One region of the Clostridium sp. LBM24168 genome, then DNA from elsewhere that is predicted to be linked to it. Evidence: predicted binding sites of a transcription regulator. Region 1 holds the regulator's gene; the other holds the start of a gene.

What was found. The regulator HrcA, encoded in region 1, represses chaperone genes, less so after heat shock. The targets are predictions, from matches to a motif close to TGTTAGCACTCNNNNNNNNNGAGTGCTAACA.
Region 2: htpG (molecular chaperone HtpG) is a predicted target of HrcA. The motif match lies at 2,261-2,291, and genes of this name have one in related genera.

Annotation. Positions count from the first base shown of each region.
Region 1 covers NZ_CP196861.1:435,133-442,814, reverse strand. Annotated here, with positions in the region: gene dnaK (molecular chaperone DnaK) at 1-557, opposite strand, end outside; gene grpE (nucleotide exchange factor GrpE) at 621-1,307, opposite strand; gene hrcA (heat-inducible transcriptional repressor HrcA) at 1,367-2,407, opposite strand; gene hemW (radical SAM family heme chaperone HemW) at 2,596-3,753, opposite strand; gene lepA (translation elongation factor 4) at 3,764-5,572, opposite strand; gene ACSVC9_RS02105 (hypothetical protein) at 5,745-6,068, opposite strand; gene gpr (GPR endopeptidase) at 6,126-7,115, opposite strand; gene rpsT (30S ribosomal protein S20) at 7,335-7,601, shown strand; gene ACSVC9_RS02090 (HlyD family secretion protein) at 7,672-7,682, opposite strand, start outside.
Region 2 covers NZ_CP196861.1:1,621,147-1,628,828, reverse strand. Annotated here, with positions in the region: gene ACSVC9_RS08040 (D-isomer specific 2-hydroxyacid dehydrogenase family protein) at 15-998, shown strand; gene ACSVC9_RS08035 (methyl-accepting chemotaxis protein) at 1,068-2,228, shown strand; gene htpG (molecular chaperone HtpG) at 2,375-4,249, shown strand; gene ACSVC9_RS08025 (deoxyribonuclease IV) at 4,341-5,234, shown strand; gene ACSVC9_RS08020 (cell wall-binding repeat-containing protein) at 5,250-6,707, shown strand; gene ACSVC9_RS08015 (N-6 DNA methylase) at 6,720-7,682, shown strand, end outside.

The DNA.
Region 1 (7,682 bases):
CCATCTCCAAGTTCAAGTATGGATACATCAAAAGTACCACCGCCAAGGTCATAAACAAATATCTTCTGACTCGTTTCAGTTTTATCAAGTCCATATGCAAGAGAAGCTGCTGTAGGTTCATTTATTATTCTTCTTACATTAAGTCCTGCAATTTTACCTGCGTCTTTGGTTGCTTGTCTTTGGCTGTCATTAAAATATGCTGGTACTGTTATAACCGCTTCAGTAACAGGTTCTCCCAAATATGCCTCTGCATCAGATTTTATTTTTTGAAGTATCATTGCAGATATCTCCTGCGGTGTATACTGTTTTCCATCTATATCTACCTTATGGTCTGTTCCCATTTGTCTCTTTATTGACATTATTGTCTTATCAGGATTTGTTATTGCCTGCCTTTTTGCCACCTGTCCTACAAGTCTTTCTCCATTTGCCTGAAATGAAACAACGGATGGAGTTGTTCTTGCCCCTTCCGAGTTTGCTATAACTACAGGATCTCCACCTTCCATAACGGCAACACAGGAATTTGTTGTACCTAAATCAATACCTATTATTTTTGACATGTTAACTTACCTCCTAAATTGACTAACTTCAAAATTCCCTTAATAAATTATTTATATTTTGTATTAATTTGCAACTTTAACCATGCTGTATCTTATTACCTTATCTCCCTTTTTATATCCTTTCTGAAATACTTCTACGATGGAATTTTTATCATATTTTTCATCTTCTATATGCATAACTGCATTATGTAGATGCGGATCAAATCCACTATCCACTGGAATTTCTTCAACATCCAATTTCCTTAAAGCATCATTAAATTGTTTCATTGTCATTTCTATACCCTTTTTCAGATCTTCCGCATTTCCTTCTATTGAAACAGCCCTTTCCAAATTATCAAGTACCGGAAGTACTTCCTTAAGTACATCCTCACAAACATCAGTATATATCTTTTCTTTTTCTTTGGCTGTTCTTTTCCTAAAATTATCATACTCTGCAACTGTTCTTGATAATCTGTCTTTTAGAGTTTCAAATTCACTCTTAATCTTATTATTTTCATCTTTTAAATTTTTGTTCTTATCTTTTAAACTTTTTATTAGTTTTTGATCTTCTATACTTTGGATATTAGCTGATTTTTTCTTACTATCATTATTTTCTTCATTACTTCCTTCTTCATTGTATTCCTCATACTCTTCAGAAACTCCTACTTCCTCATTACATTCAGACTTATCTAAATCTTTTTCTGAATTTTTTTCCAAGTTTTCATCTTCTTCAATATTATTGGCCTTAATATCATCCTTCTTTTTAAACATCTGATTGTTTCCTCCAATCTCAATTTAATATTTATATTAAAGGCAGGCCTACATAGAATTCAATCATCATCAAAATAAGTATTAGTCAAAATATAATTCAATTCCCTAACTACATTTGACAATACAGATATGACTTTTGAATAAGGCATTCTTGTAGGGCCTATCAATCCAATCTTTCCTATAGGCTTACTGCCTAAATTATAAACTGTTGATACAACACTACAGTCTTCTGCCCCTTCTATATAATTTTCACTGCCAATCTTCACTGAAATATTTGATGAATCATTTAAAAGTTCATTGACCTTATCTTTATTATCAAGCATTGATAAAAACTCTCTTGCTTTTTCAACATCCTTGTATTCCGGATAATTAAATATATTTACAGTACCTTGCATATATATATCAGAATTATCTGCGCTTCTCAGATTTTCGTATAGCACAGGAATTATTGCATTAAATATATCTTCGTAGCCTTTTAAATCATTTTTTATATTATTTATTACCTCTAAATTTATTTGTTCACTGTTTAGCCCTCTCAGTCTATTGTTGAGAAGATTGCTAAGCTTTGTAAGGACTTTATCAGAGACATTTTTTTTAACTTTTATTACATTATTTTTTATAACACCACTGTCTGTAACCAATACTAACAGTATATTATTGTTGAACTCCATATTTATAAGCTGCATATGTTTTATATAACTCCTACTTACAGATGGCGTTCTTACTATGCATGTAAGTTTAGTCAATTCAGCCAGCAGAAGAGTTGCCTGTCTTATTGCCCTATCCATCTCAAAAATTGCACTGTCTAAAATTTGTCTTTTTATTTCGTACATTTCCTCTTCGCTAAGATTTGGTATTTGCATTAATTTATCAACATAAAGCCTATACCCCTTATTTGACGGCTTCCTTCCTGAAGAACTGTGAAGTTGCTCTAAGTACCCCATATCTTCAAGATCAGCCATCTCATTTCTTATAGTAGCTGAACTTATTCCCAGATTATACTTTTTAGCTATGGTCCTGGATCCCACAGGCTCCGCAGTTTTTATATAATCATTTATTATTGCCTGAAGTATTTTTATTTTTCTTTCATCCATTTCCATATCATCACCTTTTTATTAGCACTCGCTATCGTTGAGTGCTAACTACCATGATTAAAAAATATCACTGATATTTTTTTTTGTCAACTATATACAATGTGTATTATATAGACAGATTTCACAATATATTAAATTTAAACAAATATTTATAGAAAATACTCAAGTTTCCTTTTGATATCTACATCATTTATCTATGAAGTCAAAATAAACTCACACATAACACTATTTGATACCTGTATTCCCCTTCTACTCAAGTACAACCTATCTCCTTCTCTAATTAATGTTCCAAATTTTATATGCTTATTTATAACATTTTTATATATGGAATATATGTCTACTTTGAACCTCAGTTCAAATTCAGATATGGATATTCCACTAAGCTTCCTAAGCCCCATAAATATAAATTCTTCCATATCATCTTCTATGGAATTTTTATGAAGATCATATTTAATAAATTTATTTTTTTCTGCTTCTTTTATATATTGTTCTATATTCCTTGATTTTCTATACCTGTACCCATTTAAATATGAACAGGCACCTAACCCACATCCAATATACTCTTGAAGATTCCAGTATGTTAAATTGTGGACACACTTGAATCCCTTCTTTGAAAAATTTGAGATCTCGTATTGTTCATATCCCTTTGAATTCAAAAAATCTAGGGCAAAATCATACATTCTCCTTTCTTTATCCTCATTTGGGAGCTCAATATATCCTCTCCTGTACATATTATAAAATGGAGTATTTGGTTCAATTATAAGACTATAGCAGGATATATGCTCTGGTTGCAATTTCACTACATTTTTTAGAGTTTCTTCCCAATCTGAAACCTCTTGACCAGGAATCCCAAACATCAAGTCCACATTTATATTTAAAAATTCAAGTTTTCTAGCACGATTATATCCTTCTATAAACTCTTCCACAGTATGTATTCTTCCCAGATTTTTAAGTATATGATTCTGCCATGCCTGGAGGCCAATGCTCAATCTGTTAACTCCTATTTTCTTTAAAAATCTTAATTTTTCTTCTGTAAGACTTCCTGGATTTCCTTCTACAGTGAATTCCATATTTTCAATAGTTTTAAGATTTACTATAGAACCATATATATTTCTCCATGAACTTATATTCATATAAGTAGGTGTACCACCTCCTATAAATATACTTTTTATTTTCATCTTTGACAAATTGCTTATATCTTTAGCAAGAGCCATGGAGTATTTTGACATTAATCCTTCAATTCCACTAAAGGATGTGAAATCACAATACAGACATTTTTTGCAGCAAAAGGGCATGTGTACATATAGTGATATGCCCTTTTTTAAATTGGTTCCATATTTATATAGTTCCATTAAAACATCACTAATCCTCCGTCTTTAAAATAGCCATAAAAGCTTCCTGTGGTATTTCAACAGAGCCTACCTGTCTCATTCTTTTTTTGCCCTCTTTCTGCTTTTCAAGCAATTTCTTCTTTCTGGATATATCTCCTCCATAACATTTTGCAAGAACATCTTTTCTCATAGCCTTGACTGTTTCTCTCGCTATAATCTTTCCACCAACAGCTGCCTGAATAGGTATTTCAAACAGCTGTCTTGGAATTATTTCTTTCAATTTTCCTGCTGTATATTTTCCTCTTTCATATGCCCTTTCTTCAGGAACAATCATTGACAGGGCATCCACTATATCTCCATTTAGCAGTATATCCAGTTTCACAAGCTTTGCTTCACTATAACCTTTCAATTCATAGTCAAAAGATGCATATCCTCTTGTTCTTGACTTTAGAGCATCAAAAAAATCATATATTATTTCATTAAGTGGTATATCATAATTTAAACATACTCTCGTAGTTTCAATATACTGCATATCCCTAAATGTACCTCTTCTATCCTGTGCAAGTTTCATAACGGCACCTACATAATCTGAAGGAGTTATTATTGAAGCTTTTACTATAGGTTCTTCCATATATTTTATTTCAGATAGTTCAGGCATATTAGTTGGGTTGGTAAGTTCTAAGATAGTACCATCAGTTTTCATTATTTTATATATAACTGAAGGTGCTGTGGTTATAATATCTAAATTAAACTCCCTTTCTATTCTCTCCTGAATAACATCCATATGTAAAAGTCCCAAGAATCCACATCTAAATCCAAATCCCAATGCTATAGAAGTTTCAGGCTCAAAAGAAAGAGCTGCATCATTAACCTGAAGTTTTTCAAGTGCATCTTTCAACTCTCCATATTTTGCTCCATCTACAGGATAAATACCACTAAATACCATTGGTACGGCAGGTCTATATCCTTCAAGGGGTTTTTCTGCCAATCTGTCATTTTCAGTTACAGTATCACCTACCCTAGCATCTCTTACATTTTTTATCGAAGCAGTAAAATACCCTACATCTCCTGCTTTTAATCCGTCATTTGGCATAAAACCCGGCACAAATACCCCTGTTTCAGTTACCTCATATATTTTATTTGTAGCCATAAGTTTTATAGTCATTCCAGGCTTTATTTCTCCCTCTTTTACCCGTATGTGGCAAACTACTCCTCTATAGCTATCATAATTCGAATCAAATATAAGCGCTCTAAGCGGTGCAGACTCGTCGCCTTCTGGAGATGGGACTTTTTCTACTATGGCATCAAGTACATCTTCTATATTAAGTCCTGTCTTTGCAGAAACCATAGGTGCATCCTGTGCTTCTATTCCAATAACATCTTCTATTTCATCCTTTATTTCATTTGGTCTGGCACTTGGAAGATCTATTTTATTTATCACGGGAACTATCTCCAAATCATGATCCAAAGCTAAATAACAATTTGCAAGTGTCTGAGCTTGTATACCCTGAGTTGCATCTACTACAAGTACAGCCCCCTCACATGCCGCTAAACTCCTTGATACCTCATAATTAAAATCCACATGTCCTGGAGTATCTATTAGATTCAATATATACTCTTCATTTTCAGATTTTTTATATATCAACCTTACAGCCTGTGATTTTATAGTTATTCCTCTTTCTCTTTCAAGTTCCATATTATCAAGTACCTGTGATTCCATTTCTCTTTTTGTAAGAGTTCCTGTCTTTTCAATAAGCCTATCTGCAAGTGTGGATTTCCCATGATCTATATGCGCAACTATAGAAAAATTTCTAATATATTTTTGCCTTTCACTCTGCATATTAATAACCTCCATTACTGGTCACTACATAAATTAAAAGATTTGCATATTTTGCAAATCTTTATATATAAAATCTATTATTGCTATAGTAAATTATAGCATAACACATATTTACTGAAAAGACTATTATCAGACCAATCTTCAGTATTTTAATACAATAACACTATAGAAATTAATGTCCTATATTTGCTTTAATTTCATAAAATGTTTTTTCTACACTGTCAGCTGCTGCATCTACTTTATATCTTATATTCTCTCCAACGTTCGTTATTGTTCCTAATAAATTTTCCTTAAAATTATAAATTGTATTTCCATTCATATTAACAAAATAATTTTGAGTTTCAATTTTGAAATCAAAAGGAGAAAAACTACAATTTATACTAAAATCAGATCTATCTTTAACAAACTTCGGCATACTGGCATTTACAATAACTATACCCGTTAGAATCAGTATAATGCAACATATAACCACTGATTTAAATGCCCTTCTACTCATAAAACCACCCTCAAAACAAAAAATTTCTATTATTAAGGATAAACAATTTTACATATTTTATTCAATAAATGAATTTATCTCTTCTAAATTGAGTTCTGGTTGTAATGCCATATTTACCGCACTTGCAAGTATTTTTGATATTGATTCTATGACTATATCAACATCTTTCGGAGTGACCATAATATTTTCAGAATATGGATTCAATACTTCGAGTATTAATTTTCTCTTTTCTTCCTTATCTATGGACTTTAACATCCTATAAAATTCTTCCCCCCTCTTTGACTTAGATATCATATCATTTAAAACCAGATCAATGGTATCATTTGCCATAGTTGCAGCATCTACTACAGTTGGGACTCCTACTGCTATTACTGGGATCCCCAGTGTCTTCTCACTTAATTCCATTCTCCTGTTTGCAACTCCCGATCCAGGAGATATTCCAGTATTACTTATTTGAATAGTACTATTAACCCTTTCAACCTTCCTAGAAGCCAATGCATCTATACATATTATAAGATTGGGTCTGATTTTATCAACAATTCCTCTTATAATCTCACTGCTTTCTATTCCGGTGATTCCCAACACCCCTGGAGCCACTGCACACACCGGTCTTATCCTTTCATCTATTTTATCGGGAATCAACTGCCTTAAATGCCTTGTGATCATCAATTTTGAAATAACTTTTGGTCCTAGTGAATCCGGAGTTATATTCCAGTTTCCAAGCCCTACAACCAAAACTGTCATACTTTTATCTATTCTAGTATCGATTGAATCCAGTATGCATTTTAATTCATCTCCAACAACCTTGCTCAATTTATTTCTCAGTTCACCATCATAATAGGCATATTTAGGTATATCCAGTGTAATATAAGAGCCCTTGGGTTTACCAATTTTTTTTTCGCCAGTATCCCCCGTTATTTTAACATCAGTTATTTTGATATTATCTCTCAGTCTCTCATTTACCTTAACTCCATCAACTTCTTCTCCTATTTCGCTTTCATATATTTCTTTAGCTTCTAAAGCCAAGTCCGTTCTGACATCCAACATTGCTCATCACTCCAAAATAGTTTTTTAATTTTCAAACTTATTATTTGTGTTTTCGCTTTATCTATTCATATGGCTAGTCTAACTGAAAATGCAAAATTTATGATTTTATCTTGAAGAAAGTTTATTTTAATGTTATAATAGCTTTTGTTAAATATTAGAGACTCACTGGCATTCCCCAAAGCTTCTGAGACTCTATAAAATTATAAGGGGGTGAAATATATGGCAAACATTAAATCAGCAAAGAAGAGAATAAAAGTTATCCAAACTAAAACTTTAAGAAACAAAATAATAAAGTCTTCATTAAAGACTACTATAAAAAAATTTTTAGCTGCTGTTGAAAATAAAAATGTTGATGAAGCAAAGGTTACTTTTATAAATTCAACAAAAGCTTTAGATAAAGCTGCTTCAAAAGGTATAATACATAAAAATAATGCAGCAAGGAAAAAATCTAGATTGGCAGCAAAATTAAATAATTTATCTGCCTAATATTTAATAGATAATATAAATAGAAACGTACCTGGATTTTTCTAAATCAAGGTACGTTTATTTTTGACCTCTAATTCAAGG
Region 2 (7,682 bases), 1.2 Mb from region 1:
GAAGTTTAAGTTTGATGAATATATTCGTATATAGTTATAGAAAAGATGAAGAAGAGTACTTTGCCAAATTCAGTAAAAAATATAATGTTGGAATAGAATTCTGTAAAGAAACACTGAATATGGACAATGCAAATCTTGCAAAAGGATTTGAATGTATCAGTATTATTTCAAGTCCTGTTCCTGGAAGAGTAATTGAAAAACTTAATAAAGTAGGAGTAAAGTTCATATCTACAAGGACAATAGGATATGACCACATAGATATGAAAAAAGTAAAAGAATTGGGGATGCAGGCAGGAAATGTAACCTATTCTCCAAGTAGTGTAGCCGATTATGCAATTATGCTGATGTTTATGATATTGCGAAAAATGAAGCTTATACTGGGTCGAAGCAGTATGCAGGATTATTCCCTTAAGGGATTTAGGGGAAGAGAAATGGGGAATATGACTGTAGGTGTTATTGGAACAGGAAAAATTGGAAGAACTGTAATAAAGCATTTGTCTGGATTTGGATGCAAATTTTTGGCCTATGACTTATATGAGAACAAGGAAGTAAAACAATATGCAGAATATGTTTCCTTAAAGGAACTTTTTATGAATAGCGATATTATTACACTCCATGTACCTGCATCAAAGAATAATCGTCACATGATAAATAGGGAATCTATTTCCCTTATGAAAAAGGGTGTGATTGTTGTAAATACCGCAAGAGGATTACTTATTGATACCGATGATCTTATAGATGGAATTCAGAATAAAAAAATAGGAGGGGCAGCACTGGATGTAATTGAAAATGAAGAAAGCATTTATTATAGTGATATGAAAGGTGAAATTATTAATAATAGAGAACTTGCAATTCTGCAGTCTATGCCTAATGTTATTATTACACCACATACTGCTTTTTATACGGATCAAGCTGTATCGGATATGGTAGAACATTCAATTTTAAGCTGTATTTTATTTATGGAGGGAAAAGAAAATCCATGGGAAATTTCTAGATGAAAGATATAAAGATTCTATCCAATATTGACGATAATTAGTCAGCTTATAGTTTAAAGGAGTGAATTTGGAATGAATTTGACAAAAAAAGCGGTAATATCTATCTTTATGATTGTCATGATACCCATGATAATTTTCTCGGTGTTTGCTTTTAAAGAGGTTTCGGTGTCGATAATTTCAATAATGCTTGTTATAGGAATTGTTTCCAGTATAGTAGGGTCTATTCTATTTTCAAAGAAATTTTTGGCAGTAAATCAGGTGGAGCAGGATTTTAATGAAATAGCCGAGAATCATTTGAAAGATGTTATAACTAATGGAACAACATTAGTAAACAGGATAGGTGAAGAAGTAAAGGGCATAAAATCTTTTATCGGTGAACTGGAAGAAAATCTGAATGAATCCACTGGAGCAATAGAAAATGTATCCGCAAGTTTAGAGGAAAATTCAGCATCTGCAGAAGAAATAGCAGCATCTTCAGGTGAGATGGGCAATGCAGTAAAAGATATAGCAAACAAGGCAAAAGAAGGTGCCAAATTCGCTGAAGAATTTTCTGAAGAGGGAAAGAAACTTCAGAAATCAACTAAAGAATCACGAACTAGATCAAGTGATATCTACATAAAGATAAGAAAGGACATAGAAAGTGCAATAGAAGACAGTAAGTCTGTAAATGAAATAAATAAACTTACAGAAGCAATAATTGATATAACCGAACAGACTAATTTATTGGCTTTAAATGCATCCATAGAAGCTGCAAGAGCAGGTGAGGCCGGAAGAGGATTTTCAGTAGTGGCGGATGAAGTAAAGGAACTTGCAAAACAATCTGGTGAAACGGCAGGAAATATAAAGACAATAGTTGATTCGGTAGTAGATTCTGTAAAAAGGCTGGTAGATGGTTCTAAAAGTGCATTAAATTATATATCTACAGAAGTTACACAGGATTACGATAAATTTGAAGGAGCATCCTCAAAATATTTAGAAGATGCTGGTACAATAAATGGATTTATGAATAATTTCAGTGCTTCATCTGAGGAATTGAAGGTTTTTATTGAAGGAATAGTAAAAGTTATAAATGAAATGGCACAAAATTTTACAGACAGTGCAGGAAGTATGCAGGGAATATCTGAAAAGAACAACAAATTACTTAGCAGTCTGAATAATATTAAAGATAAGCTGGAGGAAATGAGTAAAACAAGAGAGGAAATGATACAACTTACTGAAAAAGACAGAGAATAGTCTTGACAAAGAAAAAATAATTGCTAAAATAAAATTAGCACTCAATTATATGAAGTGCTAACAGAAATGATAATAAATAAACCATGCTGACCCAAAAAGACAAGCGTGGTTTTATTATATTTATTATATTGAAAGGAAATGATAGAATGGCTACAAAACAATTTAAAGCAGAATCGAAAAGGCTGCTTGACTTAATGATTAATTCTATTTACACAAACAAGGAGATATTCCTAAGAGAGCTCATATCAAATGCAAGTGATGCAATTGATAAAAGTTATTATCGCTCACTTGTAGATGAAAATGTAAATTTTAACAAAGATGATTTCTACATTAGAATTACAGTTGATAAAGACAATAGGACATTTACCATTACAGATACGGGAATAGGCATGACAAAGGATGAACTTGAAAACAATCTTGGAACCATTGCAAAAAGTGGATCACTGACCTTTAAAAATGAGAATGAAATAAAAGATGGAGTAGATATAATAGGACAATTTGGAGTTGGATTCTATTCTGCTTTTATGGTATCTGATACAGTAACCGTGAAGAGCCGTTCAATCGATTCAGATATGGCATATAAATGGGAATCGAGAGGTGTGGAAGGCTATGATATAGAAACTTGTGAAAAGGAAAATATAGGTACTGAAATTACGTTAAAAATCAAGGAAAATACTGAAGATGAAAAATATGATGAATTTTTGGATCAATATAAAATTCAATCATTGGTAAAAAAATATTCCGATTTTATAAAATATCCTATAAAGATGATGGTAAAAAAGAGCAGGCCAAAAAAAGATAATGACAAGGAATATGAAGATTATTTTGAGGATGAAACCTTAAACAGCATGGTTCCCATCTGGAGAAAAAACAAGAATGAGCTCAAGTCTGAAGATTATGAGCAGTTCTACAAGGATAAACATTTTGGATATGAGAAACCGCTTAGGGTTATACACTCCAAAGTGGAAGGTATGGTTAGTTATACTACATTGCTTTTTATTCCTGCAAAAGCGCCTTATGATTTTTATACAAAGGAATTTGAAAAAGGATTGGAGTTGTATTCCAATGGAGTTTTGATAATGGAAAAATGTGCAGATTTGCTGCCAGATTATTTTAGTTTTGTTCAGGGGTTGGTTGATTCAGCGGATCTTTCTCTCAATATTTCAAGGGAACTTCTCCAGCATGACAGACAACTCAAGTTTATTGCTAAGAAAATAAAAGATAAAATAAAGAGCGAGCTTCTCCTCATGATGAAAAATGACAGGGATAAATATATTGAGTTTTACAACAGCTTTGGAAAACAGCTGAAATATGGTGTTTATTCGGAATTTGGAGCCAACAAGGATGTACTTCAGGACCTGCTTATGTTCTATTCTTCTACTGAAAAGAAACTTGTAAGTTTAGATGAATATGTTTCCCGTATGAAGGAAGACCAGAAATATATATATTATGCAGCTGGTGAGAACATAGAGAAAATTGAGAAGCTTCCACAAACGGAATTAGTTAAAGACAAGAACTTTGAAATACTGTATTTTACGGATGATGTGGATGAATTTGCAATAAAAATGCTTATGAAATACAAGGAAAAAGAGTTCAAATCCGTTTCAAGCAAGGATTTAGGATTTGATTCAGATGACCAGGAAAGTAAAAAGGAAACTGAGGAAAATAAAGAATTGTTTGATTTCATGAAGGATGTTTTAAAGGACAAAGTCAAGGAGGTCAGAGCATCAAACAGATTAAAAACTCATCCTGTCTGCCTGTCAAATGAAGGAGAGCTTTCAATTGAAATGGAGAAAGTACTCAATATGATGCCTAATAATCAAAATATCAAGGCTGATAAGATCCTGGAGATAAACACAAACCATGAGATGTTCAAAGCCATCAAGAAGGCATTTTCAGAAGACAAGGAAAAATTAAAGATGTACTCTAATCTTTTGTATAATCAGGCACTTTTAATTGAAGGACTTCCTGTCGAAGATCCAGTACAGTTTGCAAATGATGTATGCTGCCTGATTAAATAACGTATTATGATGAAAAAATGAAAGCCAGAGAGGATATTATATCCATCTGGCCTTATTATTTGGTATAATTAAAATACAGGGAGGTGATTTTTTGAAAATAGGCTCACATGTTTCAATGAATGGAAAAAAGATGCTTCTGGGATCTGTTGAAGAAGCTGTTTCATATGGTGCAGATACATTTATGGTATATACGGGGGCGCCGCAGAATACTTTTAGGAAACCTCTGGAGCAGCTTAGAATTGATGAGGCAATAAAGAAGATGGATGCTCATGGAATTTCAGAAATAGTGGTGCATGCACCTTATATAATAAATATTGGAAACAGCTTAAATTCGGGTACGTTTGAACTTGGAATCAATTCTTTAAAAGATGAAATAAATAGAACTGCTGCAATGAAAAAGGCAAAGAATATAGTGCTTCATCCAGGCGCTCATGTCGGAGCGGGAATTGATACTGGTATAAAACAAATTGTAAAAGGACTCAATGAAGTCATTACAAAGGATCAAAAAGTGAATATAGCTCTGGAAACCATGGCTGGGAAAGGGTCTGAATGTGGAAGAAGTTTTGATGAAATTGCAAGGATAATAGATGGAGTAAAATATAATGAAAAGCTTTCTATATGTCTTGATACCTGTCATATAAATGATGCTGGATATGATGTTGCAAATGATTTTGATGAAGTATTAAATGAATTTGACAAGATAATTGGAATTGACAGGCTGAAGGTAATTCACCTCAATGACAGTAAAAATCCACGTGGATCTAGAAAAGACAGACATGAGATGATTGGCTTTGGGAGTATAGGATTTGATACACTGTGCTATATCGCCAATCATGCAGATTTGAAAAGTGTACCAAAGATATTGGAAACACCATATCTTTCAAATGATAAAGGAATTAAGAAACCTCCGTATAAATATGAAATTGATATGCTCAAGGCTGGAACATTCAATGGAAATATAAAGAATGACATATTCAAAAAGTAAGTGGAGGTAATAACAATGAAAAAGATTATAACTGTAATTACACTGGTATATTTGATTGTAGGAGTTTCAGGATCGGTATATGCTGAGGGAGATTATTCTGTAAGCAGGATATATGGAAAAGACAGATATGAAACTTCGGAAAATATAGCATATCAATTCAGCAGTGAAAAACTGGAGAATGTAATTGTAGCCAGTGGAAATGATTTCCCTGATGCATTGTCAGGCTCCCTGTTGTCAAAAAAACTTAAGGCACCTATCCTTCTTGTTGGAAAGGATACAGCCTCAAAGGAAAGTGTCATGAGTTTTATAAAGGAGAGACTTAGCCTGGATGGCACTGTATATATATTGGGAGGGGAAGCTTTAGTAGATAAAAATTTTTATGACAGCTTAAAGGCTGTTGGGTATAAAAATGTAAGAAGATTAGGTGGAATTGACAGATTTGGAACAAATTCAATGATTGTGGATTCTATGAATGTGGAGAAAGGGACACCGTTGATTCTTGTCAATGGATTGAATTTCCCAGATGCTTTGAGCGTGTCAAGTATTGCAGCTTCAAAGTCATATCAAGTTATTATGTGCAGTTCTGAAAAATTGTATGGAACAACTAAGGATATATTAAAGAGAATACTTCCAAGCAAAATATATGTTGTAGGAGGAATGGGTGCTATAAGTAATGGACTGATTGATGAACTGAAGGCGACTCTGCCTGATTTGACAGATGATGGAATAATAAGAATAGGGGGAGAAAACAGATATGCCACGTCCTTAAACTTGTGCAGGTATTTTAATTTGGATTCCGATACTTCGATTATTGCAGGCGGCAATAATTTTGCCGATGCACTGTCAGGAAGTGTATTGGCCGCTAAAATGAATTCTCCTATAATATTAACGGATGGGAAGGATATATCCGAACAGAGACAATATCTTGATGGTTCAAATTATAAGAAGTTGATTTTACTTGGTGGGACTGGTGCCATAAGTGAAGAAATTGAAAGTGATTTAAAGAGCAGATTTTATATTTCTGACGGGAGTGCTAAAGCATTGTTGACAGATGGAGAAAATGCCATGAAGGATTTGCTCAATATTGAAGTGGATGGCAATTCATATATCGATATTTCCGGTATAAGCTATGCACCTTTAAAAGACAATATTGAGGGGAATTCCATTTACAATTACTTAAATTCAAATTATGAGCTTGATAAATATTATACTGACAGCTATATAAATAATTTTATAAACTTTGAATTCAAGAATATAAATGGAAAGACATACATGAGATATGGTAATCCTGAACCGGCAGTGGTGCTTGATAATTGCAGTATTGTAGATAAAAAATACGATGGTAATGAAGCATATATTACTATCAGAGGTTACAATTATATTCCTGAGGATACTGTAAATATAGATGCCGTATTAATTTTTAATGGTGATAGATGGCTTATAGACAAATTTAATAACTGGGGTATAGAATAAAGGCTGAGGAGAATGAAAAAAATAAATCTGATTTTAGAATTAAGGGAGATCCATAAAATATTATTTGAATTCTATAGAAAAACATCTGATTGTAAGTATGGTAATGATTTTTGTGATAGGGCCGCTTATTCTCTGCTGAATAAAATATTATTTGTACGGATATGTGAGGATAAGGGCTTTATGAAAAATATGGAAGTCAATACAGTCATCAATTCTACACTGGCGGAATTGATTGAAGTTGCTTTTAACTGTAAGGAAGGGTACTTCGGCAATATAATTTTATATAGTGAAGAAGAGTATGAATTTCTCAATCCCGTATATGGAGATCCATGTTTTGATTATTTCAATGATATTTGTAATGATATTATGGGAAGGTTGAATTCAGACAGATTTAACTTTAAAAATACAGATGAAAATATTCTTGGAGATGTTTATCAGGAGTTCATGGATAAAAATTCCCGCAAAGCTGCAGGACAGTTTTATACACCTGGGTTTATTATAGAGTATATGCTGAAGAAGACAGTTGGTGAAGCAGATGTTCTGGAAAATCCTTTTGTAAGTTTAGCTGATATTTCCTGTGGTTCAGGACATTTTTTAATTAGGGCCTATGACATTCTGAAAAAAAAATTTTTAGACAATCTTGAAAATTTAAGAGAAAGGTATGGTAAAAAAATTTATGTTATCAGGGGAAATAGATCGGAAAAACGACTACAGGGAAGTCAATACTGGGTAGAGAAAAATGTCCATTATCATATATTGAAATATTGTATTTATGGTGCTGATATAGATAGTTTTGCAGTACAATTGACAAGGATAAATCTGCTTTTGAAGGATTCTGACAACTTTACGGATGAACTAAATATAGTTCAGTGTGACAGTCTCGTAAGGTGGGAAACGGTAAAAAAGCGAATTTTGCCGTTGTTTGATTTCTGGAATACCAGGTTTGATTATGTAGTTGGAAATCCTCCTTATGTG